4 regions of the Shinella yambaruensis genome follow, and region 1 is predicted to be linked to each of the others. Evidence: riboswitches for the same ligand, from Rfam matches in the RefSeq annotation. Region 1 holds a riboswitch; each other region holds the start of a gene.
The links. Region 1 has a riboswitch for cobalamin ahead of WMC41_RS03630 (aromatic ring-hydroxylating oxygenase subunit alpha). Riboswitches for the same ligand answer to the same signal wherever they lie in the genome.

Region 2: it holds a riboswitch for cobalamin, as region 1 does, so the genes downstream of both, WMC41_RS20170 (hypothetical protein) here and WMC41_RS03630 (aromatic ring-hydroxylating oxygenase subunit alpha) in region 1, are expected to answer to the same signal.
Region 3: it holds a riboswitch for cobalamin, as region 1 does, so the genes downstream of both, WMC41_RS11005 (CbtB domain-containing protein) here and WMC41_RS03630 (aromatic ring-hydroxylating oxygenase subunit alpha) in region 1, are expected to answer to the same signal.
Region 4: it holds a riboswitch for cobalamin, as region 1 does, so the genes downstream of both, WMC41_RS04345 (DUF1636 family protein) here and WMC41_RS03630 (aromatic ring-hydroxylating oxygenase subunit alpha) in region 1, are expected to answer to the same signal.

Annotation. Positions count from the first base shown of each region.
Region 1 covers NZ_CP150638.1:754,128-761,239, forward strand. Annotated here, with positions in the region: gene WMC41_RS03620 (L-threonylcarbamoyladenylate synthase) at 1-409, opposite strand, end outside; gene WMC41_RS03625 (DUF6656 family protein) at 565-1,170, opposite strand; cobalamin riboswitch at 1,463-1,655, shown strand; gene WMC41_RS03630 (aromatic ring-hydroxylating oxygenase subunit alpha) at 1,761-3,005, shown strand; gene WMC41_RS03635 (flavin reductase family protein) at 3,007-3,966, shown strand; gene WMC41_RS03640 (glycoside hydrolase family 25 protein) at 3,977-5,071, opposite strand; gene WMC41_RS03645 (BA14K family protein) at 5,290-5,901, shown strand; gene WMC41_RS03650 (acyl-CoA dehydrogenase) at 6,097-7,112, shown strand, end outside.
Region 2 covers NZ_CP150638.1:4,137,831-4,144,942, forward strand. Annotated here, with positions in the region: gene WMC41_RS20160 (GH36-type glycosyl hydrolase domain-containing protein) at 1-5,199, opposite strand, end outside; gene WMC41_RS20165 (hypothetical protein) at 5,198-5,404, shown strand; cobalamin riboswitch at 5,618-5,835, shown strand; gene WMC41_RS20170 (hypothetical protein) at 5,937-6,152, shown strand; gene metH (methionine synthase) at 6,236-7,112, shown strand, end outside.
Region 3 covers NZ_CP150638.1:2,227,082-2,234,193, reverse strand. Annotated here, with positions in the region: gene WMC41_RS11015 (cobyric acid synthase) at 1-768, shown strand, start outside; gene WMC41_RS11010 (peptidoglycan-binding protein) at 919-2,793, shown strand; cobalamin riboswitch at 2,873-3,240, shown strand; gene WMC41_RS11005 (CbtB domain-containing protein) at 3,289-3,465, shown strand; gene WMC41_RS11000 (CbtA family protein) at 3,478-4,272, shown strand; gene cobU (bifunctional adenosylcobinamide kinase/adenosylcobinamide-phosphate guanylyltransferase) at 4,274-4,798, shown strand; gene cobW (cobalamin biosynthesis protein CobW) at 4,802-5,851, shown strand; gene cobN (cobaltochelatase subunit CobN) at 6,354-7,112, shown strand, end outside.
Region 4 covers NZ_CP150638.1:879,346-886,457, forward strand. Annotated here, with positions in the region: gene WMC41_RS04320 (ABC transporter ATP-binding protein) at 1-236, opposite strand, end outside; gene WMC41_RS04325 (ABC transporter permease) at 233-1,021, opposite strand; gene WMC41_RS04330 (ABC transporter permease) at 1,008-1,982, opposite strand; gene WMC41_RS04335 (ABC transporter substrate-binding protein) at 1,986-3,518, opposite strand; gene WMC41_RS04340 (class I SAM-dependent methyltransferase) at 3,524-4,201, opposite strand; gene WMC41_RS04345 (DUF1636 family protein) at 4,242-4,553, opposite strand; cobalamin riboswitch at 4,710-4,931, opposite strand; gene WMC41_RS04350 (transporter substrate-binding domain-containing protein) at 5,116-5,916, shown strand; gene WMC41_RS04355 (transposase) at 5,968-6,369, shown strand; gene tnpB (IS66 family insertion sequence element accessory protein TnpB) at 6,366-6,710, shown strand; gene tnpC (IS66 family transposase) at 6,786-7,112, shown strand, end outside.

The sequences.
Region 1 (7,112 bases):
GCCGGCCGAAGGCCGAGAGCAGCCGGCTGGCGAAACCCTTGGGCACGCGGATGCCGATCGTGTCGAGCCCGGCGCGGGCAAGCGGATGGATGGCGCTTGCCGGCCGGATCGGCAGCACGAGCGTCAGCGGCCCCGGCCAGAAGGCCTCGGCGATCGCGCGCGACAGCGGATCGAAGACCGCATGCGCCTCGGCCATGGCAAGGTCGGCCATGTGGCAGATCAGCGGATTGAAGCGCGGCCGGCCCTTCATCTCGTAGATGCGGGTGATGGCCAGCGGGTTGGTGGCGTCGGCGGCAAGGCCGTAGACCGTCTCGGTGGGAATGGCGACCGGCACGCCCCGGCCGAGCGCCTCGCAGGCCCGTGCCAGCGCCGCCTCCGCATCCGTCCGCGTATCCACGATGTCCGCCATGTCGCCCTTCCTTGTCCGGGCTTCCTTTACAGGGCTTTTCCGGCAAAAGCCAAGGGGCGCTGTCGCAAGGCCATCCTCACCCCAACCCTTCCCGGCCGGCAAGGAATGGATGATCTGCCGGCCGTCGGGACGGGCCTGACGCGGCGGGGAAGGGGCTACAGCGCGTGGATGATCTTGCGCAGCGCCTCGTTGCGCGCGCCGAGCATCAGCACGTTCTTCATGGCGAGCTTGGGATCGTCGGTGCGGAAGAGCACGCCGTTGCCGCGCACCTTGCGGTCGATCTGCAGGCGGCCTTCCTCTTCGGCCGGCGTGATGGCGACGGCGAAGTACATGCGCTTCGCGGTCTTCGAGATATCGGCGAAGAACTGCTCCTCCTCGCCGATCTCGGCGAAGAAATTGGCCATGTAGAAGGCCCATTGCACGTTCTCGAATTCCGCGAAGCGGGAATTGGCGACGGTGATGTGGCAATAGCCGAGATGCGGCGTCTGGGCGAGCGTGCGGTGGAAGATCAGCTTGGGAAAGCGGATCGACTGGTGGAAGCCGTTGATGCGGTCATGCGTCACGTTACCGGCATTTTCCAGCTTGCGGCCGGTGCGCTCGGCCACCTCCTGGTAGGTGAGGTAACGCTTCTCGCTCGGGCTCCAGGGGAGGTTCCGGTCGATGCGGCCGGTGCGCAGGAATTCGGTATGCACCGCCGGCTTCGGCTGGTTCGCACGCTTGTAGGCGACCGCGTCGTAATAACGGAACTTGGTTTGCTGCACGCGCCGGTACTCCATCCTCGCGCTTCCCTGCGGCAAGTTTATGGAAACCGCGTTAAGCATTCCTTGCCGGGGCGCTCCTGTTTCCTTTGGTACGCCGGGTCGCAATATGGCAAATGTGGCAGCCCGGCGGCCGGCCTGCCTCCGATGCGGTCAGCGTGCCCGTTTAATTTGCATAATTGATTGAAATATATGCAATATTGTGAAGGCCCGTTCGGGCTCCCGCTGTTTTCCTCCTGTCGTCAAATCGGAATGGCATGTCGCTTTCTGGCATGTCATTCGCCGATTCTTGCGCTTAGATAAGGACACTCGAGGTGCCGCCCGAAAAGGCGGAGAATTGGGAAGCCGGTTGAAATCCGGCGCTGCCCCCGCAACGGTGTTGGAGAAAACGCGGCAGGACGCCACTGGACAAGATGTCCGGGAAGGCGCCGCGATGGTCCGCAAGGACGCTCCTCAGCCCGGAAACCAGCCTTGGGCAACGATCGTGACTGGCTGCGGCGGGCGGCCGGGAAGCGTGCAGTCCGTGCGCCTTGCGCCCGGATGCCGTCTCCTTCCGTGCGCCGTATCCCCAATTTGCAATCCGAGGATCCGGCATGGACATTCGCAGCGACGTGCTCCGCAAGCTCAAGAACCGGCGCGAGGGCCATAGCCTCGAGCAGGCCTTCTACATCGACCCCGACCATTACAAGCTGGACCTGGAGACGATCTGGTACCGCGACTGGCTGTTCGTCGGCCATGACTGCGAGATCCCGAAGGCCGGCAACTATTTTACCGTGCAGATCGGCGATTATCCCGTGGTCATCACCCGCGACCGCACGGGCACCGTGCGCGCCCTGCACAATTCCTGCCGCCATCGCGGCTCGCGCGTCTGCACGCAGCACAGGGGCTCCTCGGCCAAGCTCGTCTGTCCCTACCACCAGTGGACCTACGAGCTGGACGGTTCGCTGCTCTTCGCCCGCCACATGGCGGAGGATTTCGACAAGAGCCAGCATGGCCTGAAACGGGTGCACTGCGAGACCGTCGGCGGCTACATCTTCCTCTGCCTGGCCGACGAAGCCCCCGATTTCGCGCCGTTCCGCGCCACGGTCGAGCCCTATCTCGCCCGCCACCGCCTCGGCGAGACGAAGGTCGCCTTCGAAAGCACGATCGTCGAGAAGGGCAACTGGAAGCTCGTCTGGGAGAACAACCGCGAGTGCTACCATTGCGCCGCCAACCATCCCGAACTCTGCCGCACCTACCCCGAGGCGCCGACCGCGACGGGCGTACAGGGCGCCAAGGACGATCCGGTCATCGCCGCGCACTGGGAAAAGTGCGAGGCCGCGGGCCTGCCGAGCGAATTCAGGATGTCGCCGACCGGCCAGTTCCGTGCCGCGCGCATGCCGCTCATCCAGGATGCCGAAAGCTACACCATGTCCGGGGCCCGGGCCGTCCAGCGCCCCCTATCCAATGAGGTGCTGGAAAGCCACATCGGCACGCTGCTGCTCTTCCACTATCCGACGACATGGAACCATGTGCTCGCCGACCACGCCATCACCTTCCGCGTCCTGCCGCTCGGTCCCGAGCTGACGCAGGTCACGACGAAATGGCTCGTCAGCAAGGACGCCGTCGAGGGGGTCGACTACCGTCTCGACGAGCTCACCCATGTCTGGACCGAGACCAACGACCAGGACCGGCGGATCGTCGAGGAAAACGCCTTCGGCATCCGCTCGCCGGCCTACCAGCCCGGCCCCTATTCGCCGGAGGACGAGGGCGGCGTCATGCAGTTCGTCGAATGGTATGCGAATTTCATGATCGACCGGCTCGACGGCGGCAGGAAGCCGCTCTCGCGGGTGGCCTGACATGACGATCGCCAGCCATTTCCGCCACTTCGACGAGCTTCATCCGTGGAACGATCGCCAGCACATGCTGGAATGCATCGCCGCCACGGTGGAGACATCGGATGTGATGACCTTCACCTTCCGCTCCGATCGCGACAACTGGTTCCGCTACCTGCCGGGCCAGTTCGTCACGCTGGAACTGCCGGTGTCGGAAGACGAGCCCGTGATGCGGACCTACACGCTCTCCTCGACGCCCTCGCGCCCCTTCTCCGTTTCCGTGACGGTGAAGGCGCAGAAGAACTCGATCGGCACGCGCTGGATGTCGGATTGCGCCCCGCAGTCCGACGTCGCCTTCGTCACCTGTGCCCGCAAGCCCGAGGACCTCCTGTTCAAGGCGGAGCTGGAATGCCTCGCCGCGCAGATGCCGAAGCTGGCGCTCGGCTTCGTCGTGGAAGGGCAAAATCCGCGCGACGGCTGGCACGGCCTGCGCGGCCGCATCGACGCCGCCCGTCTCTCGCTTCTGGCGCCCGACTTCCGCGACCGCACCGTCTTCTGCTGCGGCCCGGAGCCCTTCATGCGTGGCGTGCGCGACATGCTGAAGGTCTGCGGCTTCAACATGGAGCGTTACCACGAGGAGAGCTTCCAGCCGGCCGCCGCCCCCGCGCCTGAGGAGATCGCCATCCGCGCCGGTGCCGGCGAGCAGGAGGTGGATGCCAACGCCGTTGCGACCGTCACCTTCACCATGGCGGGCAAGGACGCCAAATGTCCGCCGGGCCAGACGATCCTGCAGACGGCCCGCGCTGCCGGCGTGCGCATCGGTGCAGCCTGCGAGGGTGGCCTGTGCGGCACCTGCCGGGTCATGAAGGTCTCGGGCGAGGTCGACATGCGCCACAATGGCGGCATCCTCGACGACGAGATCGAGGAGGGCTACATCCTCGCCTGCTGCTCGCGGCCCATCGGCGACGTGCAGATCGAGGCGTAGGAGCGGAGCCTCAGAAATCCTGGTAGTTCAGCGGCGTGACCTCCACCAGGCGGCGGCCGAGCGTGGTGGTCGCGGTGCCTTTCGCCATGATGCCGGCGCGCACCTCGGCCGTCACGGCGACGGGGAAAGACGCCGTCGCGCCTGAGGCGAGCGTTACGGCGCCGGCCGTCTGCGCGGCGGTGCCGGCCTCGGCTTCGGCCGTCACCGTGGCCTTGAAGGCGCCGCCTGCCGGGATGGAGGCGGTGAGCATCCCGTCGAGGGGCTCGAAGGGCTTTTCCGGCAGCAGCCCGCCGAAGGCCCAGGCCTTGCCGAGTGCCGCCTTGGTCATCGGCGCCACGTTGACGTCGATATCCGTCAGCGCGCCCTTCACCCGGTAGGGGCAGCGCCGCTTCGAGCAGTTGACGCCGGCGGAGAACTGCCAGAGCGCGTAGCTGTCCCAGTTGCCCATCGGGAAGGCGTCTTCGATGCCGGGCTTGTAGCGGGCGTACCAGAGCGGCAGGCGCGAGAGGATGCGGTATGTGTCGCGGTTGAGCGCGATGTGCCGGGCGGTCGAATGGTTGGTATAAAGTACCGGATAGCGGCCCGTGCGCGTCTTGATATGGCCGGCGAAGACCTGCGCATCCGCAAGCGACATGTAGTTGTCCGGATCGATGCCCTCGATGTCCAGCACCATCATCTCGTCGTCCTGCGGATTGGCGTAGTCGAGGAAATGATTGGCCTGGTCGACAGGATTGCCCGGCCGGGCGAGGTGATAGGCGCCCCAGAGCAGCCCTTTCGACCGGGCGAGCAGCCGGCGCGTCTGGTAGAGTTCGCGGCTCACCGCGTATTTGCGCCACATGGTCTTGCAATGCGCCACCGTGTCGCCGCCATGCTCGCCCTTGCAGCTGAAACTCTCGGGCAGGCCGTCGGAAGCCTTGGAGATGAAGCCGGCGATGCGGCTGTCGGAGAGCATTTCCGACCAGTCGATCTCGTTCAGCTCATAGGCATCGATGACGATGGCGTTCTCGGGCTTTTTCCATGGTTCCACATAGGCCGCGCTGGCGGAGAAGGGCAGGCCCGCCAGAAGGAGAAGGGCGGCCAGGCCGGAACGATGCTTCGGGTTCATGGACGCTCCTGTTCGATTCCTGTGCCTCCGCAAGCGGCCATGGTGGACGAAGCATGGTTAACGGACGGCTAACGCGCGCAAGGCTGCGCGAAGGCGCTTCGGCAGCCATTGAATCAGGAGTGGGGAGACCGCATATGGAACGAAAGGGACTTTTGTGCGTTTCGCGTTCAAATTGCCGTTCGAGCAACAGTCGAAAGGCACTGTTAGGGAGAAGTGTCATGAGGTTTCTCAACAAATGCCTGGCCGTGGCCATGTCGGCGCTCTTCGCCGCGACGCCGGTCGTGCCGGCGGGCGCCATGCCGCTTGCCGTTCCGAAGGCCCAACCGGTCACCACGACCGGCGGCGGCGACGTGCAGCTTGTGCGCGATGGCGAGCGTCCGTTCTGGCTGAAGCGCAACTTCCGCTTCGACGGGAATTCGCGCGACGTCCGGCGCAACTACAACCGCCTGGGAACGCGCGAGCGCAACCGCCGGATCGAGCGTGCCTGGAACGGCGACAGCGGCTGGCGTGACAATCGCCGCTACCGCTATCGCGACCGGGATGTCGGCTGGCGTGACCGGGGCGACCGCTACGGCTGGTATCGCGGCCATCGCGGCTACCGCTACCAGCGCCCGGGCTATCGCTACCATGACGGTTTCTGGTTCCCGCTCGCCGCTTTCGGCGTCGGCACCATCATCGGCGGTGCGATCGCCAACGACCGGACCTATGTCGGCGGCGGCAGCGCGCATGTGAACTGGTGCGCCAACCGCTATCGTTCCTACAGGGCCTACGACAACACGTTCCAGCCCTATAACGGGCCGCGTCGCCAGTGCATCTCGCCCTATAGCTGATGGGTGATCCCCTGCGTGCCGGATGGTCCCCCCGGCACCTGGAACGGGCTGACCGGTCATCGACCGGCCGGCCCGTTTCCGTTTGGGCCGGTCTGATTGCCGGCCTAATCACATTGACGTTTACGTAAAAATCAATAATCTGCCGACAACACGTCGCTCCGCCAGCCGGGCAGGGCGGCCGGGAGGAGGATAGAGATGTACAAGGCGCCGGTCGAGGAGATTGCATTCACGCTGAAGCATGTGGCGGGGCTTGCGCCCGCGCTGGAAGGCGGCCACCTCGGCGAGCTGACGGACGACCTCGTCGATGCCATCCTCTCCGAAGCCGGGCGGTTCGCCACCGAGGAGGTGGCCCCGCTCGCCGAGATCGGCGACAGGCAAGGTGCCCGCCTTGTCGATGGCGCGGTGAAGATGCCCGACGGCTGGCCGGCACTCTACAAGGCCTGGGCGGAGGGCGGCTGGAACTCGCTGACGGCCTCGCCCGAATTCGGCGGGCAGGGCCTGCCGCATATGCTGCATGTCGCCGCGCTCGAAATGTGGAACAGCGGCTCCATGGCGTTTGCGATCGGCCCGACGCTGACGATCGGCGCCATCGAGGCGCTGGCGGCGCATGGCTCGGACCGCCTGAAATCCACCTATCTGCCGAAGATGGTGTCGGGCGAATGGATGGGCTCGATGAACCTCACCGAGCCCCATGCCGGCTCGGACCTCGGCGTGATGAAGACCCGCGCCGAGCGGCGCGACGACGGCACCTATCGCCTCTTCGGCCAGAAGATCTTCATTACCTATGGCGAGCACGATTTCACCGACAACATCGTGCATCTGGTGCTCGCCCGCCTGCCGGATGCACCGGCTGGCACGCGCGGCATCTCGCTCTTCCTCGTGCCGAAGTTCCTCGTCAATGACGATGGTTCGCTTGGGCCCCGCAACGACGCCCATTGCCATTCCATCGAGCACAAGCTCGGCATCCACGGCTCGCCCACCTGCACGATGATCTACGGCGACGGCCGCTTCGGCGACGAGCCGGGCGCCATCGGCTGGCTGGTCGGTGAGGAGAACCGGGGCCTTGCCTGCATGTTCACCATGATGAACAACGCCCGCCTTGCCGTCGGCATGCAGGGCGTGGCGATCGCGGAAGCGGCGACGCAGAAGGCGATCGCCTATGCAAAGGAGCGCACGCAGGGCAAGGCGCCCGGCTGGCAGGGATCGGGACA
Region 2 (7,112 bases), 1.2 Mb from region 1:
GGCGATCGACATGTCCGGTTCGTTCGGATTGCGCTTCTGGCGCTCGGCGCGGATGACGTCGCCGCGCTTGCCGATCTCCGTCTTGATGAACATCTTCGAGAACAGCGGATGGGCGTTGTCGGCGTCGTCGGTCGAAATGACGGGCTCCATATAGGAGGTCACCTCGATGAAGCGGTCCTCCGGCCCGGTATTGAGCAGCGTCAGGCGGCGGCCTTCGGCATCGTGCTCGGTGGCGACGATGCATTCGACCTCACTCGTCAGCGTGCCGACGGTCTTGATGAACTCCGCCTTGTCGTCGCCGAACTGGGTCTTCGTCACCTCGCCCTCGACCCGCTTCGGCTCCGCCGTGGCGGACCACCAGTCGTTCGTCGCGGTGTCGCGCAGGAAGATGAAGGAACCCCAGCGATCCTCGGTCGGGTCGGGCTTCCAGCGGGTGACGGACTGGCCGTTCCAGCGCGAATAGCCGGCACCGGTCGCCGTCAGCATCACGGCATAGTGGCCGTTCGACAGGAAGACGGTCTCGCGCTCCCGGAAGAAGGGTTCCTTGATGATGCGGATTTCCGGGCGCAGCAGGTCGGCCTGCGTGCTGCCGACGGTTTCCGGCTCGCGCTTGGCGTTGATGACCGGAATATCGCGCGGGGCCTTTTCCTGCAGCAGCAGTTCGGCCGCCTCGATGACGGGGTCCGCGTGGAAGCGCTCGCGCAGCGCGCCGTTGAAGACGACGTTGGCGACGGCGGCGATCGACATGCCGTGATGGTGCGCCATGTAGTTGCGCACGACGGCGCAGGTCTTGCCCTCCGGCACGCGGGTCGGGGTGAAATCGACGGCATCGTGGAAGCCGTAGACGCCGAGCGCGCCGAGCTTCCTGAGGCGCTCGAGGTTTTCCAGCGCCGCCTTAGGCGCATATTGCGTCGCCAGAAGCGAGGCATAGGGCGCGATGACGGCATTCTGGCCGAGGCCGCGCTTGAGGCCGAGCGTCGGCACGCCGAAATTGGTGTACTGGTAGGTCAGCTCGTGGTCGCGGGCGTTGAAGGCCGCTTCGGAAATGCCCCAGGGCGTGCCGAGACGGCGGCCATGGTTCATCTGCTCGACGACGACGAGGTTGTTCGTCTGGTTCAGGATGCCGCCCTGGCGCTCCTGCATGACGAGCGGCGGCATCAGATATTCGAACATCGAGCCGGACCAGGAGACCAGCGCGCCGCGCGAGCCGACCGGCACGACCGGACGGCCGAGCTTGTACCAGTGCTCGGTCGGAAGGTCGCCCTTGGCGATGGCGAAGAGGCTGGTGAGGCGCGCCTCGGAGGCGAGCAGGTCGTAGCAGGCCTCGTCGAGCTCGTTGGTCTCGACCCGGTAGCCGATCGACAGCAGCCGGCGTTCCGGGCGGAAGAGGAAGCCGAAATCCATCGAGAAGGCGATGTCGCGCGCGCGGTCGCGCAGCACGACGAGACGCTCGCGCAGGCCCTCGATGCTGCCGAGGTCGAAGACGCTGTCGGCGATATGCGCCTCGCAGGTGGAGACCAGCGCGCCGGCCCACCGGGCGAGCTCGCCGCTCTCGGCGGACTTGATCTCGTGGTCGAGATTGACGATCAGCTTGTTGACGTCGCGCGCCAGCACCGAGAGGTTGATGACGCGGATGGAGGCGAATTCGTGCTCGCGCTTGACGGCGGCGAGCGCATTGTGGAAGCCGACGATGCGCTCCTCGATGAGGCGGCGCAGCGGGCGCACGGTCTTCCGGTCGTCCGGCAGGTCCTTCAGCGTTTCAGAGAGGATCGAGGCGACGTCACCGATGCCGTCGAGGCTGCCCTGGAGATGCGCCGAGGGGGCTTCGGCCCATTCGCGGCACATCGAGGAGACGGCGATGAGGTGGCCGGCGAGGTTGCCGCTGTCGACCGCCGAGACATAGCGCGGCCCCAGCGTTTCCAGCGTGTTGGTGCGATACCAGTTGTAGAGATGGCCGCGATATTTCGGCATGCCGTCGATGGTGGCGATCGTCTGTTCGAGGCGGCGCACCGTCTCCTCGAAGCTGATCCAGCCGAAATCGCGGGCGGAGATGACCGAGAGCAGGTAGACGCCGATATTGGTCGGCGACGTGCGCTCGGCGAGCACCGGCTGCGGCGTTTCCTGGAAATTGTCCGGCGGCAGGTAGTGCTGCTCGGCGGTGACGAACTCCTCGAAGTAGCGCCAGGTGCGCCGCGCGATCTTGCGCAGCTCGTTGGCGACGTAGTCGGAGACGACGAGCTGGTCCTCGGTCTCGGCCGTCTGGCTGACATACCAGGCGATCATCGGCGAGAGCGCCCAGACGAGCGCGAAGGGAATGCCGATGAAGGGAAGGCCGGTGTCGGAAACCATGGCGAGCGCCACGGACAGGGCCGCGAGCGCCGGGGCCTGCCACATCGACTTGTAATGGGCGAGGATGCCGCCGCGCGCCGCGCTGTCGGCCTGCGCGGCCGTGCGCCATTCCAGCATCAGCTTGCGGCTGACGAGGGTGCGGTAGAGCGAACGCACGATGGCGTCGGCCATCAGCGCGGCCGAATGGGCGATGAAGGCGATGCGCAGCGCCACCTGCGCGTTCGCCGCGCGGATATCGGAGATCACGCGATGCACATGGGCCCGGGCGACGATATCGTTGCGGCGCGGCATGACGCCGGAAATCAGCGAGAGCGTCGGGGCGACGAAGAGCAGGAAGATCAGCACGAGCTGCCAGATCAGCGCCTGGCGCGGCTCCATGTAGTACCAGCCCATGACCGAGGCGACGAGCCAGCCGATCGGGATCAGGCTGCGGCGCAGGTTGTCGTACATCTTCCAGCGGCCGAGCATGGAAATGCCGCTCGATGGGCCGAAGATGTAGGGCAGCAGCTGCCAGTCGCCGCGCGCCCAGCGATGCTGCCGCGAGGTCTCGGTGCCGTAGCGGGTCGGGAAGTCCTCGACGAGCTCGACATCCGTCACCAGCGCGCAATGGGCGAGCGAGCCTTCGAGCAGGTCGTGGCTGAGGACGGAATTCTCCTCGATCCGGCCCTTCACCGCCGTCTCGAAGGCATCGACATGGTAGAGGCCCTTGCCGGTGAACGTGCCTTCCCCGACGAAATCCTGGTAGACGTCGGACACGGTGAAGACATAGGGGTCGATGCCGCGGTCGGCGGAGAAGATGCGCTGGAAGGTCGAGGCTTCCTTGCCCGTCGTCAGCGACGGCGTGACGCGCGGCTGCAGGATGCTGTAGCCGGCGGTGACCTCGCCCTTTTCCGCATCGATGACCGGGCGGTTGATCGGGTGGTGCAGCTTGCCGACGAGCTTCGTCACCGCATCGCGCATCAGGCGCGTGTCGGAATCGAGCGTCATGACGTATTTCACGTCCGCCGGCACGATGTTCGCGCCCGGCAGGAAGGTCGTGTCGCCGTCGCCGCGCAAGAGGAGGTTCAGCTCGTGCAGCTTGCCGCGCTTGCGCTCCCAGCCCATCCAGCAGCCTTCGGACGGATTGTAGAGGCGGCGGCGGTGCAGGAAATAGAAGCGCGTGCGGCCGTCATAGGCATAACGCGCCGAGAGCGTCGCGATCTCGCGCTTGGCATAGTCGAGCACGTCGAGGTCGGCGGGGGATTCTTCCGCCTGGCTGTCGGCCCAGTCGCTGAGCAGCGCGAAATAGATCTCGCCGCGCGGATTGGCGAGGTAGTGAACCTCCAGGTTGCGCACCAGCTCGTCGACATGGTCGCGCTTGGAGATCAGACACGGCACGACGACGAGCGTGCGCGCATCCTCGGGAATGCCGTCCTTGAACTCGTAGCCGACAAGGCGGGACGGCGTGACGAAGAAGGTGACGAGCGTGTTGAAGAGGCCCGTCGCTCCCTCGGAGGCCGGCAGCGCGAAGAGCACCAGCATGATCAGCCAGGCGCCATCCGGGATATCGAGCTGATCGAGGAAATAATAGACCGCGATCATCGCCAGAAGCGTCAGGACGATGTTGGGGCCGGCAATGGCGAACCAGTCGAGCTTGCGGCCGAAGCGTACGATGCGCTGGACGATCGACGGCCGGTAGCCGATGCGCTTTTCCAGCAGCTTGCGCTTCTTGCCGACGAGGAAAGCGGCGACATTGGCCTCGTAGTCGAGGTCCTCGACATGCGCCGCGGCGTCTTCCGCCGTCATCGCCAGCGCCGTCTCGGTCACCTCCAGCTCGGACTTGCCGGAGCGGCGGGCGAAACGCTCGATCGTGTTGCGGTACTTGTTGCGCGAGCCGAAATCGAGGTCGCTGTAGTCGGATCCCTGGCGCAGCGCCTCGTCGAGGCGGCTGACGCTCTCGAACCAGACGGGCCATTCCGTGTCGTCCACCGCGCGAAGGCTCTTGATGAGCGAGCTCATCGTGACATTGCCGGAGGAAAGCCGGTTGTTCTCCGCGACGATCAGCTCCTCGAGGTCGCTGCCGCGGCTCTCGATCTTGCGCTCTAGCCACTGGATCACCGCACCGGAGGCCTGCAGGCCGTCACGCAGGCGATAGAGCAGCTGGATGACGAAGGTGTTGTCCTCGATGAAGCTTTCCAGCGTCTGGAGATGCGCGATGGACTTTTCCGGATCGTTGAGGCGGATCAGCTCGTCGGCCACCTCATTGGCCTTGAAGCGCATCTTGCGCGAGCGCTCGACGCGGCTGGAAATGCGGCGCAGGTTCTCCAGCAGCACGAAGCGGATGAAGGAGGGCAGCGCCCAGAGTTCGCCGATCTTCAGCGCGTCGATCTTCTGGAAGCCCTGCACGAAGGCGGTGAGGCCCTCATGCGAGACGCCGCTATGGGTATGCGCGACATAGAGCCAGGCGAGCGCCAGCGTGCGCGGCATCACCTGCCCTTCGATCTCGATGGTCGGAAGCTGGCGATAGAAGCGGCGCGGGAAGTCGCGGCGGACCTCCTGGATCGCCTCTTCGACGACATAGTAGTTGTCGAGCAGCCATTCGGCCGCCGGGGTGATCTGGGCACCCGCCTCAACATCCTTGGCCGTGGCGCGATAGACGCGGAAGATTTCCTTCTCGTTTTCCTTGTGCCGGGCGCGGAATTCGAAGGGCTGGAAACCGGGCAGCGGCGCGCCCTTGTCGCGCGCCAGGGCCTCGCCGCAATCGGCCAGCTCCTCCAGCGTCAGATAGGTGGCGCGGATCGAATCGTTATAGTCGATCTGCTTGGCGTCAGCGTCGCGCGAGGAGGCTTGCGGCGTATTGTGAAGGGGCATGTTTCTGATTCTGGATCCGGCCATGTTGAACCATCCGGCAACGGCCTTTGTGCCGAACGGTTTTTTGCGGGCAGGCTTCATCTCGGTGCCGCGATCAGCCATGGGACCAAACGGCGCCCGGACGACGCGGCTGGGATGGACATGGCTCAAGCGACACGCTGGTTGGCATCCTGGCCGCGTGGTGCATGAAAACGGCATTTTTTAGCCGTAAGGACAGAGACTTGCAACATGTCAACAGGACCGGATGGCGCAGCATTGACCCTCATCTGCGGTTTTGGTGAATCGCACGCTCCGCGTATCGGGCGAAGGGGCGCATAGGACGGGCTGATGCCAAATGCGCGAGGGCGACAAAAGTTCCGGGCGCCCGTGCCGGCCTGTGCATGAGCGATCCCGCCATTGACTTGCAGCCCCGCCCAAGCCAGTCTGCCGGCGTCAGGGTCTTCCGAGTCGATTGGGCTCGGAGGCTAAGAGGGAAGCCGGTGCGATGCTCCGAAAGGAGCGCCAAGACCGGCGCTGCCCCCGCAACTGTGAACGGCGAGCTGCTGTCGCTCCAGGCCACTGGTGGATGTCACCGGGAAGGCGAGACAGACGCGATGACCCGCAAGCCAGGAGACCTGCCCTGACAGTCGTAACGTCCATGGGCGGGGTGTCCCAGTGGTGCGCTTGCTTGTCGCCTCGCGGCGACGTTCCAGCAGCGTGCGTCCGGTCATCCCCCAATTTTCCGATTGGGGAAGAAAATGCTTGCCATCACCAATGACGGTCCTGCCGGCACCGGAAAGCCGGAATCCATCTTCATCTCCTGGCTGCTCTGGCAGCCGCGCGGTGCCGACCTTGCCGTCGAGGCGCTGAAGGAGGTGCAGAAACTTTCGCGCTACGAAAAGGTCGATCCGGATATCGCCCGCCTGAAGGCGCTTTTCGCCTCGCTGGCCGGGTCGGATCGGTTGGTACACTGATCACAGTCGCATAAAGACATATTGACATAAAGATATCTTTATGTGATCTCCGGTGCAGGATCATTGCACCGGAGGGCTTTGCCATGGCCAAATCGCACCTGGACACCCTGTTCGGCCCCGAACTGCCGCGGCGCGACGGGCGCGAGATCCTCGCCGCCCTCAAGGCCGCCGCGCGCGAGCGCATCCTCGTGCTCGACGGCGCCATGGGCACCGAAATCCAGACGCTCAAGCTGGTGGAGGAGGATTTCCGCGGCGACCGCTTCGGCGACTGCGCGTGCCACCAGCAGGGCAACAACGATCTCCTGACGCTGACCCAGCCGGCCGCGATCGAGGACATCCACTACCGTTATGCGCTCGCCGGCGCGGATATCCTCGAGACCAACACCTTCTCCTCGACGACCATTGCCCAGGCCGACTACGGCATGGAGGACATGGTCTACGAGCTCAACCGGGACGGCGCGCGTCTTGCCCGCCGCGCCGGCCTCAGGGCCGCCGAGAAGGACGGCCGCCGCCGGTTCGTCGCCGGTGCGCTCGGCCCGACGAACCGCACCGCCTCCATCTCGCCGGACGTCAACAATCCCGGCTACCGCGCCGTCACCTTCGACGATCTGCGCATCGCCTATGCCGACCAGGTGCGCGGCCTCATCGACGGCGGCGCCGACATCATCCTCATCGAGACGATCTTCGACACGCTGAACGCCAAGGCGGCGATCTTCGCCACCCGCGCGGTCTTCGAGGAAAAGGGCATCGAACTGCCCGTCATGATCTCGGGCACGATCACCGACCTTTCCGGCCGCACGCTCTCCGGCCAGACGCCTGAGGCCTTCTGGAACTCGGTGCGCCACGCCGAGCCCTTCTCCATCGGCCTCAACTGCGCGCTCGGCGCCAATGCCATGCGCGCCCATCTCGCGGAGATCTCGTCCGTCGCCCAGACCTTCGTCTGCGCCTATCCCAATGCCG
Region 3 (7,112 bases), 1.5 Mb from region 1:
CTGCCGGCGGAGGATTCGGTGGTGCTGGAGCGGCTCGCCAGGGGCGGCGGCGGGGCGCTGAAGGTCGCCGTGCCGGTCCTCTCGCGCATCGCCAATTTCGACGACCTCGATCCGCTCAAGGCCGAGCCGGAGGTGGACCTCGTCTTCGTGCGGCCGGGCGAGCGGCTTCCGGCCGATGCCGGCCTCGTCGTCCTGCCGGGCTCCAAGTCCACTATTGCGGATCTCCACGAATTCCGTGCCGCCGGCTGGGACCGCGACCTTGCCCTGCACAGGCGCCGCGGCGGCCGGATCATCGGCATCTGCGGCGGCTACCAGATGCTCGGCAGCCGCGTCACCGACCCGCTCGGCATCGAGGGCAGCGAGCGGGAGGTCGAGGGGCTCGGTCTGCTGGCGGTCGAGACCGAGATGGCGCCGGAAAAGACCGTGCGCAACAGCACGGCCCGCTCCCTGCAATATGACGTGCCGCTCGAAGGCTATGAGATCCATCTCGGCCGCACCACCGGGCCGGACACGCTGCGTCCCCCCGTCAGCATCGACGGCCGGCCGGACGGCGCGATCTCGCCCGACGGGCGGGTGATGGGCACCTATCTGCACGGTCTTCTGTCGAGCGACGCCTACCGCGCCGGGCTGCTTGCCGATTTCGGCATCGAGGGCGGCGGCTTCGATTACCGGGCGAGCGTCGATGCGGCGCTCGACGGCGTGGCGGCGGAGCTGGAGGCGGTTCTCGACCCGCGATGGCTCGACGGCCTTTTAGCCCGGGCTGATTAAACCGGCCTTCTGAAACGTTCAGCCATCGGGTTCTTCCGCTGCCGGCCTGCCGCACCAAAGTTGCGCCAGAATTCGGTGCGAGGAGTGACGGAAATCCGCCCGGGATCGCCGGGCGCTGGCGCCTTCGCGCGATCCGAAAGGGTGGGATATATGGGTTCTGGACCTCTCGCACGCTCCGTTCTGGTGCGGCTCGGCATCGCCGGCATCGTCGGGTTGTCGCTCGCCGGCCAGCCGGCGGTCGCCTTTGCCCAGGCTGCGACCGGCAAGGAGGCCGGCAGCGCCGGCAAACGCTGGGAAGAGGAGTTCTCGCTCTGGCAGAAGGTCTCCGCCGGCAGCGATGTCGCGCAGTATGAAGGCTACCTGAAGCAATATCCGAACGGCACGTTCGCCTCCATGGCGCGCCTGCGCATCGCCGAACTGCAGGCCGCCGCCAAGGCGAAGCCGGCGACGGGCGCCTCCGATGAGGCCGAGGCGGATGCCAAGGCCAAGGCCGAGCAGGCCGCTGCCGCCGAAAAGGCGAAGGCGGAGGAACAGGCCGCTGGGGAAAAGGCCAAGGCCGAAGAGGAGGCCCGCAAGATCGCGGAGGCCGAGAAAGCCAAGGCGGATGCGGAAGCGGCGCGTGTGAAGGCCGAGGAAGAGGCGCGGAAGGTGGCTGAGGCCGAAAAGGCCAACGCCGAGGCGGAAGCCGCGCGCCTGAAGGCCGAAGAGGATGCGCAGAAAGCGGCGGAAGCCGAGAAAGCCAAGGCCGAGGCGGCGCGCCTGAAGGCGGAAGCCGACGCGAAGAAGGCGGAAGAGGCTGCCGCGGCGCGCAAGCTTGTCGAGGAAAAGGCCGCGGCCGAGGAGAAGGCGCGCGCGGAAGCCGCCGCGGCGGAAAAGGCCCGCGCCGAAGAGGCCGCGCGCCTGAAGGCGGAGGCGGAAGAGAAGGAAGCGGCCGCCCGCAAGCTCGCCGAGGCGCAGGCCGCCGAGGCCGAGCGGCTGAAGGCGGAGGCCGCGGCCGCCGCCGAGAAGGCCAGGGCGGAGGAAGCAGCCCGCCTGAAGGCCGAGGCCGAGCGCCAGAAGGCCGAAGAGGCCGCCGCCGCGGAAAAGGCGCGTGCGGAAGAGGAAGCCGCTGCCCGGCGCGAGGTCGAGGCCCGGCGCGTCGAAGCGGAAAAGGCTGCCGCGGCCGAGAAGGCGCGGATCGAAGAAGAGGCCGCCGCTGCCCGCAAGCTTGCTGAGGAAAAGGCCGCCGAGGTGGAACGGCTGAAGGCGGAAGCCGCGAAGGCCGCTGCCGACGCCGAGGCCAAGGCCGCCGAGGCGGCCCGCCTTGCCGAGGAAGCCGAAAAACGCGCCGAGGAAGCGGCCGCCGCCGAACGGGCCGCGCAGGCGAACGACACCGCGGCCCGCGAAAACGAAGCGCAGGACGCGGACACGAAGAACCGCGGCCTTGCCGTCGAGCGCGCCGACGATGCGGCGAAACGCGAGGAGGAGACCTTCCAGAAGGCCGTGCTCGACGGTTCGGAAAAGGCCTTCCGCGCCTATCTCGACGCATATCCGGACGGCCGTTTCGTCGCCGATGCGCGCGAGCGCCTTGCGGCGCTGGCAGACACGGCCCGGCAGGCGGCCAAGCCGAAGCAGGAAAGCGAAACGGCCACCGCTGAAACCGAGCGGAAGGCCGAGCAGCCGGTCGTCGACCGCCGCGAGGCCTATATGGATCGTTCGACCCGCGTGCAGGCGCAGCGCTGGCTGAGCATGCTCGGCTTCAACACCTATGGCGTCGACGGCGTCTTCGGTTCGCGCACCCGCGCCGCGATCGCCGCCTGGCAGGGGGCGTCCGGCTACCGCGCCGACGGCTACCTCTCCCGCCAGCAGTACCGCGCTCTCCGGCAGGCCGCGCAATATGCCGAGGCCCGGCAGAATCGCCAGCGCCGCTACCAGCAGGACTACGACGTGCTCGAAGGCCCGGTCGACGGCTATTACGAGCGCTACTATCGCGACGACGGCTATTACAATGGCGGCGGTGGCGTGGTGATCATCCCCGGCTATTGAGATCGCGACGGCCGGACGGCGGTTTCAGCACAGGTGATGACGCTGCCGGTCGATTGACTTCGCAGGGGCGGAAGCATAATCATCCGGGATATTGGATGGTTCCCGGATCCGGAAACGGATCGGGGAGTAAATGGGAATGTGACGCGGCGGACCCAACCAGGGCGCTGCAATCACGGCCGACCCCGCGACTGTAGAGTGGCGAGGGACGCCCATCCGGACGGGAGGATCTGCGCGGAACGGGGCAATGGTGCCTTCGCCCCGCGCCGTGACAACCAGCCGGAAAAGCCACTGGGTGGCATCGCGATCAGCAGGGGTTGGACGCCTCTTTCTCTACGAATCGTCCGCCTTTTCGCGATGCCGGAGCCTGGGAAGGCGAGGGCGACCCGCAGGCGTTTTTGGACGCCGGACGCTGCGAGCCAGGAGACCTGCCAGCCAATGCGAAGGACATTTCGTCCGACCTGGGGAGGTTTCCCCGCCGCCTGCACGGAGGTTGTCATGGCTGTTTCGACTACGTCTTCTGTTACCCTTTCCGCCAACGACCGTCTCGTCGCCGGCGTTTTCGCTCTCCTGCTCGGCGCCTTCCTGGTGTTCGGCGCGGGCCTTGCGAATTCCGCCGTGCTGCATGACACGGCCCACGATACGCGTCACTCCTACGGCTTTCCCTGCCACTAAGGAGTTTTCGACATGATCGTTCGTTATCTCCTGGCCGCCCTGGTGGCCGGGCTGTTCTCCGGCGTGCTGATGACGGCCGCCCAGGAGGCCCGTGTCGTTCCGCTCATCCTGCATGCCGAGGAATTCGAGGGCGGCGACGAAGCCGCGCCCGCCGCGGAAGGCACCACGCCCGGCACCGGTACGGAGGGCGCCGCACAGACGCAGGACCATTCCTCGCTCGGCGCCGTCATCCTGGACATCGCCTCGGCGCTTTCGCCGGTTTCCGTCGCCTATGCCCATGAGGGCGAGGATCACGAGGAGGGCGGCATCATGTTCGGCATGAGCCGGTTCTCCGGCACGCTGCTCGCCAACCTCGTCACCGGCGCCGGCTTCGGCCTGCTGCTCGCCGGCTTCAGCCTCGTTTCCGGCCATCCGATCACGGTGGCGAACGGCGCGCTCTGGGGCGCGGCGGGGTGGCTTGCCGTGCACATGTTGCCGGCCATCGGCCTGCCGCCGGAGCTTCCGGGCTTCCCCGCCGCCGATCTCGGCGACCGCCAGGTCTGGTGGATCGCGACCGTCATCCTTTCGGCAGCCGGCCTCTACCTGTTGTTCCTCAAGCAGAACATCGTCGCCAAGGTCATCGGCATCGTGCTGATCGCGGCGCCGCAGGTCTATGGCGCGCCGCAGCCGGGCGACATCTCCAGCAACGTTCCGGCCGTGCTCGGCGCGGAATTCGCCGTCGCCGCCCTGGCCACGACCCTGTTCTTCTGGATCGTGCTCGGCCTCTCGCTCGGCTTTGCCAACGAGAAGATCGCCAAGGCTGCCTGACATGACATCGACATCGCCCGGAGCCGTCCTGGTTCTGGGCGGTGCGCGTTCCGGAAAATCCGCTTTTGCCGAGAGGCTGGTCGCCGAGACCGGCCTCTCGCGTCATTATATCGCCACCGGCCGCGCCTTCGACGACGAGATGCGCGCGCGCATCGCGCGGCACCGGGAGGATCGCGGCGACGGCTGGCAGACCCATGAGGAGCCGCTGGCGCTCGCCGCGCGCATAAGGGACGTGGCGCGGGCCGACCGGGCCGTGCTCGTCGACTGCCTGACGCTGTGGGTGACGAACCTGATGCTGGAAGAGCGGGACATCGCCGCCGAATCCTCCAGCCTCCTGGAGGCCATCCGGCAGGCGCCCGGCCGCATCGTCCTCGTCTCCAACGAGGTCGGCCTCGGCATCGTGCCTGACAATCGCATGGCGCGCGAATTCCGCGACCATGCCGGGCGGCTGCACCAGAAGGTCGCCGCCCTCGTGCCTGAAGTCTATTTTATCGCGGCCGGACTGCCGCTGAAAATGAAGGGTTGAGCCATGCTGCAACAGAAGATCCCCGCCACCGTCATCACCGGCTTCCTCGGCGCGGGCAAGACGACGATGATCCGCAACCTCCTCCAGAATGCGGGCGGAAAACGCATCGCGCTCATCATCAACGAGTTCGGCGATCTCGGCGTGGACGGCGACGTGCTGAAGGGCTGCGGCGCGGAGGCCTGCAGCGAGGACGACATCATCGAGCTCACCAACGGCTGCATCTGCTGCACCGTCGCCGACGATTTCATCCCCACCATGACGAAGCTCCTGGAGCGGGAGAACCGTCCGGACCACATCGTCATCGAGACCTCCGGCCTTGCCCTGCCGCAGCCGCTCGTCGCGGCCTTCAACTGGCCGGAGATCAAGACGCAGGTGACGGTCGACGGCGTCATTACCGTGGTCGACAGCGCCGCCGTCGCCGCCGGCCGCTTTGCCGACGACCACGACAAGGTGGATGCGCTGCGCGTCGAAGACGAGAACCTCGACCACGAGAGCCCGCTGGAAGAGCTTTTCGAGGACCAGCTCACCGCTGCCGACCTCATCGTGCTCAACAAGACCGACCTGATCGATGCCGACGGCCTGAAGTCGGTGCGTGACGAGGTCGCCTCCCGCACCGCCCGCAAGCCCTCGATGATCGAGGCGAAGAACGGCGAGGTCGCCGCCGCCGTGCTGCTCGGCCTCGGCGTCGGCACGGAAGACGACATCGCCAACCGCAAGTCGCACCACGAGCTGGAGCACGAGAACGGCGAGGAGCACGACCACGACGAATTCGACAGCTTCGTCGTCGAGCTGCCCGCCATCGCCGAGCCGGCCGCCTTCATCGAGCGCCTCAAGGGCGTGATCGCCGAACACGACGTGCTGCGCCTCAAGGGCTTCGCCGACGTGCCCGGCAAGCCGCTGCGCCTGCTCGTCCAGGCCGTCGGCAGCCGCATCGACCACTATTTCGAGCGCGCCTGGGCCTCGGGCGAGACCCGCGGCACCCGCCTCGTCGTCATCGGCCTGCACGACATGGACGAAGCCGCCGTGCGCGCGGCCATCGCCGCGGCGGTGTGAGTTTCGGCATGAGCGTGCGGCAGTCCCTCCCTTCGGCGTTTCAGGTACGGTTTGGCCTTTTTGGGCGTGCCGTACCGGTGGATCCTCGGGTCGAGCCCGAGGATGACGGAGGGGAGGAGCGGCCGAAGAGCCTATCGATCGGCGCGGCAGGGACAACCGCGGCTGTTGTCCACCGCCCCTTCCTCCTGTCGTCATCCTCGGGCTCGACCCGAGGACCCATCCTCCCGGCACGCCGGCAAGGGCAGGGCAATCGCATATGGCGTTCGACGTTGCCGCTCTCCCCTTTTCCCCGCCGGGGAGAAGGTGGCCCCCACGGGTCTCGCCAAAGGCGAGCCCGAGGACAGGCTCCGGGCCTGATGAGGGGGTGGCTCGGACGGATCGTTTGCGCCTCCGGCATCCCTCTCATACGCCTGCCGGCACCTTCTCCTTGCCGGGGAGAAGGAGGGGTGGCAACGTTTTCCATCCATATGCGATTGCCCTGCCGGCAAAGCGGAGGCGCCGCATGCACCTCCTCCTAGCGCAGAAGGGAACCATTGCCGACGGCAGCGAGGCGATCGACCTTGGCCAGACGCCGGGCGACATCCTCTTCCTTTCCGCCGCCGACACAGAGCTTGCCGCCATCGCGGCCGCCCATCGCGCGCGCGACACGCAAGCGCGGCTGCGGCTCGCCAGCCTCGCCACGCTCTCCCATCCGATGTCGGTGGATACCTATATCGAGCGCACCGCCCGCCACGCCAAACTCATCGTCATCCGCGCCCTCGGCGGCGCCAGCTATTTCCGCTACGTGCTGGAGGCGCTGCTGGCGACCGCCGTTGCCAACGGCATCAGGCTCGTGGCGCTGCCCGGCGACGACCGGCCGGACGAGGGCCTCGCGCCTTTCAACCGCATCGACGACACCGACCGCCAGACCCTCTGGGCCTATCTCAACGAGGGCGGCGCCGACAATGCCGACCGCTTCCTTGCCTATGCCGACGCCCTGGTCTTCGGCGGCGACAGGCCGGAACCGGCGATGCCGCTGGAAAAGGCCGGCATCTGGTGGCCGGGGCGGGGCGTGGTCGATATCGAGACGTGGCAGGCGCTGGCGGCGCTCCCCCCCTCTGGCCTGCCGGCCATCTCCCCCTCGGGGGGGGAGATCGATGGGGCAGCGGTTTCCTTCCCATCTGGCGACGCTGCAACCCCGGACGGTGTCGAGGGGGCACGGCCCGGCCTCCTGCCAATCTCTCCCCTTGAGGGGGAGATGGCCGGCAGGCCAGAGGGGGGT
Region 4 (7,112 bases), 130 kb from region 1:
GCCCGATCCGATAGTTCGACGGTACGTCCATCGAACTCGATGCGTCCTTGCACGCTCAGTCCCTCCGGGACCAGGCCGAGCACCGCCTGCGCGACGAGGCTCTTGCCGCTACCTGTTTCGCCTATCAGAACAACGGCGCCTGCCTGCGGAATTGCGAAGCTGACGGCTTCGACCAGCAGCGTGCCTTTTTGATCCCGCACCGAGAGATCACAAACTCGTAATATCGCCCGCATCATATTGCCTCGGCCAGTCGTCGCCCGGCGATCATGCAGGCAAGCACGGTCACGAACAGCGCGACACAGGGGGCTGCGATCTGTACTGGCGCGACGTCCATATAGGGCAGGAGCTCCGTGATCATCGCGCCCCATTCCGGCGTGGGCGGTTGCAACCCAAGTCCCAGGAAGCCCAGTGAAGAGATCGTCAAGACCGCGCCACCGACGCCCAGCGCCGCAAGTGACGCTGTATGGATCAGAACCCGCGGCATGACCTGTCGCAAGAGGATCCGCCATCCTGCGAGACCAGCCAGACGCGACGCCTCGACATGCGCCTCGGTCATGGCGGCGGCTGCGACACTCCGCGTCATCCTGGCGAACTGGGGCCACTGCCCCAGCGCAATACCGACGAGAACCGGCAGCATTCCGCCACCCATCAGCCCTGCCAGTACCATTGCGAGAAGTAGTCCAGGGAACGCAAGCGCGAGGTCGGTGAGGCGCATCATCGCTGCATCGACAAGGCGGTTGGAGACCGCGGCGGCTAGCCCGACCAAGGTCCCGATGGCCACCGCCGCTGCCATCGCTGACGTCGCGATGCCGATAGAGCGGGGTAGTGCATGGAAGAGGCGAGCGAACACGTCGCGACCCAGATGGTCGGTTCCGAGCGGAAACAGCATGGATGGCGGCGCGAGGGCAACCGCGAGGTCCTGATGGAGAGGATCGCGGCCGATGATCACGGCGATCGTAACAATCGTCACCGCCGTAGCCGCCCCGATCGTCCAAAGAAGGCGCTGATCAACGGCTGCCATGGCCCTCATCCACAAGCCGGGGATCCATCCACATGCAAATGAGGTCAGCGGCAAGGCTGATTGCCGCGAAGGTGGTGCCGATCAGAAGCGCACAACCCATGACGACTGGGACATCGCGTGCAAGCAGCGCCGATACCATCGCGTTCCCGATCCCCGGAAAATTGAACAAGGTCTCCACGACAAAAAAGCCGTCCATGAGATAGGCAAACTGAAGCGCCGCGAAGGTGACGATCGGAACGCTCGCGTTTCGCAGGCCATGCCGTATGAAGGCTTTGACTTTGCCAAACCCTCTCACATGAGCATAGGTCATGTAGGCTGAGGCCTGCACTTCAGCGACAGCATCGCGTATGACCCGCATAGACGGCGCCATCAGCCCCAGGGCCAGCGTGATGGCTGGAAGGACGAGATGCTCAGGTCGTCGATACCCTGCTGGCGGAAGCAGGTTGAGGGCGAGTACGAAGATCGAGATGAGTGCGATCCCGATCAGGAAGGTCGGCAACGATGAAAAGGCCGCCGCGGCGAATGCCGTTGCCCGATCGATTGCGCCATCGGGCTTGAGACCGGCCGCGATACCAAGCGGCAAAGCCAATGCATAGGAGAGCAGCCAGGCGATAACTGCGAGCCGCAGGGTGTATCCGCCAGCCTGCCGAAGTTCCTCGGCCACGGGCCGGCCGGAAACGAAGGAGCGCCCGATATCACCGGTGGCGACCGCCTTCAGCCAGTCGAAATACTGCACGAGGAGAGGGCGAGACAGCATCTCGGCGTCGCGGATCTGCTCGACCGCCGCTGGAGACATATTTTCCGTTCCCAACCGGCTGACGGCGATCCTCAGCGCCATGTCGCCGGGAATGGCGTGAAGAAGCGCAAAGCAGATCGTCGCGAGGATCAACGCGACCGAGAGAGCCTCAAGAACCCGGCGCAAAACAGCGCGCGGAACGGCGTGACGAACCGCGCGCTGCATGGATCAGTCCTTGAACGACAAATGATTGAGCGGTCGCGTCTGCATCACCGGGTCGGCAACAAAGCCTTCCAGCCGCTCCGAGACGGCGTATTTCTCATCGGTGAACGTGATCGGGATGACGGGAAGTTCGTGCTGCAGGATTTCAGCCATCTTGCGCTGAAGCGGCAGGCGAGCCTCCGGATCGGTCGTGAGATTGTATGCGGCAACGGCTGCCCGCATCTCCTCGCTCTTCCATCCGGTGGCTCCGGTCGCATCTGTGCTGGGTTCGTCGGTCGCAAAGTCGCTGGTGAGGCGCGCCACCGGATCCGGCACCTGGTAGATCATGGTGCGGATGCCTAGTCCCAACTCGAGCGTCCCATCGTTCTGTGCTTCCGGGATAAGGCTGGATTCCCCGACCTGGATGGAGAGGTCAAAGCCGATCGCCTTTAACTGGGCCTGGAGTGCCTCGGCAATCACGGGCAGGTATGCGCGTTGCGGGAATGTCCGCATCATGCCGGCGAAGCGCGTGCCATCCTTTTCACGGATCCCGTTTGCCCCCGGTTTCCAGCCGAGCTCGTCGAGGATACGGTTCGCCTCGGCGACGTTGAGCGTTTGCGGCTTGAAATCCTCAAAATGCCATCCCTTCATCGCGGGCGGGAAATACTGGTTCGCGGCAAGGTCCTCGTTGCCCATGATCGTCCGGGCGATTGCTTGTCTGTCGACGGCAAAGCTGAGCGCGCGGCGAATCTCGACATCGGCGAACTGCGGTTTTTTGACATTGACCAGCATCATGACGACCCGAGGCACCGGTGCACGGACGATGTGCGTCTCTCCGGAGCGGTCGATACGCGAGACGGCCGTCGTCGGGATTTCCAGCACCAGATCGCCTTCACCTGCCAGCGCGATGTTCACGCGGGTCTCAGGGTTCGGTATGCCATCCACGCGGACACGCTCGATTTTCGCGACGTCACCCCAATAGCTGTCATGCCGAACCAGATCGAGGCCCTGCGGGAGTTCCGCTTTTTCGATTCTGTACGGTCCTGTCGCCACGATAGCCGTGAGTTCTCCGCTTGAAGCGAACGACGAGGGCGCAAGAACCGGAACGGCGGGGTCCAGGAGGTAGGCAAGGAATGGCGCGAACGGTTGCTCAAGCGTGAATGTCACGGTCCCGTCACCGGCGCTGACATCCTTGACCTTGGCGTTCTTGATAAGATTGCCGGTCGGAAGGAGCGCCTTGAAGGATGCCGCGACGGCCTCCGGCGTCATCGCGGTTCCGTCGTGGAAGGTGACGTTGGGGCGCAGGAAGAAAGTCCATTTCAGGCCATCGGCCGATGTCTCCCAGCGCTCGGCCAGCGCCGGCAGCACCGCCGCCTCCGGATTCGTCTGTACCAGCGTCTCCGTGACGCCGTTGGCGCGAAGCTGGAACCCCCCGGTCTGGGTATCGAGCCGTTGCAGCTGGAACGGCTCCACGACGCGAAGCTCCTCCTGCGCAAAGACGGAAAAGGGGGAGACGAGCATCGCCGTTACGAAAGCGGAAAACCAAAGATTGCGAGACATGAAAATCACTCCGGAGCGATTGCGGTGAGAACGAAGAAGGTGATCGGGGTATCCGGATCGTCATAAACGGAGCCGTAAGGGTCGCCGGGCATCAGGTGGCGCCAGCTTTCAACGGAGCGGAAGCCGGCGCCAGCGATCAGCGCACGCGCATCGGTCTCGGTCAGACCGTTATAGAAGGGCAGGTTTGTCCCGAAGATTTCGCGACTGTTGTTGACGCGTTGGCGATACCAAAGCCCATCCGACAGCAGAAGTTTGCCGCTTGGCCGGAGGATTTCGCGCGCCAGGGCCAGTGCGGCCGGCGGGTTTTCGAGCGTCCACAGGACATTGCGTATCGCGACGGCATCGGCACTTGACGCCGGAAGCTTCGCTTCGTCCATGGTCGAGTGGATGAAGTCGATCTCAAGGCCGGCCTCGGCAGCAGCGGTTCTCCCATGAGAAAGCATTTCGAGAGAGCCATCGACGGCCGTGACACGATGGCCAAGGCTCGCCGCGAGGAGCGCGCACGCTCCGGTCCCGCACCCTAGATCGACGACGTCCTGAGGCCTGCTGCCGAGTGCGGCTTCGAACACTGCCCGCCATGACGAGGCGTCGCGCCGATGGGACGCCGCGGCGTCAAACTTCCATGCCCGAGCATTCCAATGCTCTGACATGGCGGTGGCAGTCGTCGGGGCAACACGTTCCATCGTGGGGTCCTTCGATAGCAGGTGCTGGTTGCTGCGTGGGTCATGACGTGGAATGCGCCGGGCGATAGATCATCGCCGGCAGGCGCGCCAGGATGTTGCTTGCGAGCTTGCCGGGTCGGTCGACGGAGCGGCACCAGCCGTCATCGAGCTGGGCATAGAGCTGCGCAAAGCGCACGATGTCGGCCACGTCCTCGATTGGATCGAGGTTGAAGAAGAGCCAGCTCGCCTTTTCGGGAGCACGAACGGCGACCGAGCACGGCTGGTCACAGCCGCCCATGCAGGCGGTTCCCGTAACCTCGAACTGGTCGGAGAGGCTCGTTTCGGCAATGGACGCGCGCAGGTTCGCGATCATGGTTCCGCCGGGCCGGCGGTAACGCTCCGTCCGTTTGCAGCCTTTGCAAACAAGGATCTGATGCGGCGCGGATTGAATCACGCAATAGGCAGGTGTCGCCACCGGCCGGGAAGATGCTTTCGCCATCACTGCTCCTGACCGGACTCCCCGCCCGGTTCGGTTTCATTCGTGATGGCAGGTCTCCTGACTTGCGGGTCGTCGCGTCCTCCACCTTCCCAGCGCCTCCGAACGAGGTTCACCAGTGGTCTTTCGAGGTTGCTCGCCGCTCACAGTTGCGGGGGCAGTCACGGTCTCGGCCCCTGATGGGTAGTCCTCACCGTGTTCCCTTTTCACCTGACGTCGCTTGGCATGTCAGGAACCATCGAAGACACCGTAGCCAACAGTCAGCGCAAGTCAACGGCCTGATTTCGGCGCGCCATCCAATAACCTGTTGGAATAGAGTGGGCCGATCTTATTATTGGACGGCCGACTGCGCTCATCCCATAGTGCGCGTGTCGGACGAGGGAGACGTCGGTCCTCCCAAGCGTCACCCGGTCCGCCGCAAACAAGATGGGGAACAAAAATGATCAAGATCCTGACTCATGTTTCAATTGTCACCGCCTTCGCTTTGACTGCCTTGAGCGGTCAAAGCTTTGCTCAGAGTTTCGACACCTCGGCGATCAAGGTCGAGGAGGTCTTGGCCTCCCGTTTGCCCGAAAAAATCAAGGCGGCCGGCGTCCTGACCATAGGGTCGGACACCGCCTATGCACCCTGGGAATTCCTGAGCGAGAAGGATGGACAGACGCCGGAAGGCATCGACGTCGATATTGCCAACGCGATCGGCAAGAAGCTCGGCGTCAAGATCGACTTTCAGACCTCGGCCTTCGAGGCCATTCTGCCCGCTCTCGGAACCAAGTTCGACATCGGCGTTTCTGCCTTTTCGATCACGAACGAGCGTATGAAAGCGGTCAATTTCGTCAGTTATGCCGACACGGGCAGCATGTGGGCCGTCAAGGCCGGCAACCCGACTAAGTTCGACCCAGCCGATATTTGCGGCCGCAAGATTGCCATCCAGTCCGGCAGCTACCACGAAAAGGCAGTCATCGCCGAAAATGATCTTTGCAAGCAGGCCGGCAAAGCCGAAATCGAGATTTTGCCATTCTCCAAGCAGCCTGAAGCGCTGACCCGCGTCGCTGCGGGCGGCGCGGACGCCACGGTCTCTGGTGAGGCCGGCATCGGTTATGCTGCCAAACAGTCGAGCGGAGCCTTTGAAACTCTCAAGCCGGCCGGCGGCGCGCTGAGCAAGCACGGTCCGAACGGGATCGCCGTTGCAAAGGCAGACATGGAACTGACGCAACGTAAGCGTGTAGGCGATCCCACGTAGCGCGTTTGTTCGCGGAAGCTCATTTTCTGCATGAATCATGCGGAGAGTCATATGAGCGACAAGGTGAATCAGGTCCGGACATTCGAAGTTTTGACGGCAACGCCGTCGCGACGTTCGCCGCGGCATTGGTCTGATGACGAGAAAGCGCGGCTTGTGGCGGAAGCTTTTTCGCCCGGAGGGACGGTTGCGGAGGTTGCGCGCGCCTATGAACTGGACGTGTCGCAACTTTATGCGTGGCGCAGGAAGGCGCTTTCCATGGGGACGATGGCGCCATTGACGGTGCCATTGGGCGGTCGAACCATGATGGAAAGCGAGCCGGCGAAGTTCACGCGCTTTGAGGTGAGCGGCGGCGCGACGGTGGAGATTGTGGTTGGCGATATCGTCATCCGGGTACGCGGCGATATCGATCCGGATCAGTTGGCGGGCATTATCGGCGCGGTGCGCAAGGCATGATCGCTTCCGGCGTTGTGGTTTACGTGTCTTGCCAACCGGTCGACTTCCGCAAGGGAGCCGCATCGTTGATGGCGTTGGTGCGGGATGGCGGCCTCGACCCGTTCAATGGCGCGCTTTACGTCTTCCGGTCGAAACGGGCGGACCGTGTCCGCATTGTCTGGTGGGACGGCAGCGGGGTCTGCCTCTATTCAAAAACCCTGGAAGAGAGCAGCTTCTGCTGGCCGGGCATATCGGCGGCGCGGGTGCGTCTCGACCATTCGCAACTGATGGCGCTTCTGGCCGGAATGGATTGGAAAAAGATCCGTCCAGCCAAGGTCCGGCGACCGCTGCTGACGGGCTGATACCGGCCTGCGGCAAGATGAATCATGTCGCGGGAACGCTTGGGAAAACGGCCGCTTTTGTGCTCTATTCCTCCCATGGTTTTGCCTGTTTCCGAATTGCCAGATGACGTCGATGCGCTGAAGGCGATGGTCCTGGCGATGGCGCGCGAGCAGGCGGCAAACGAGGCGCGGATAGCGGTTACAGAAGCTCGGCTCGTCACCTCCGAGGCAGAGGTTATCCGGTTGCAGGCGGTCGAGGCGGCGGCCAACGAGCGGATCGCCAACCTCACGACGATCATGAAGGTCCTGCAGCGCACGCAGAATGGCACGCGGTCCGAGCGATTGCACCTGGCCGTCAATGACGAGCAGGTGTCCTTTGCCTTCGAGGAGGTCGAGACGGGTCTTTCGGCGATCCAGTGCGAG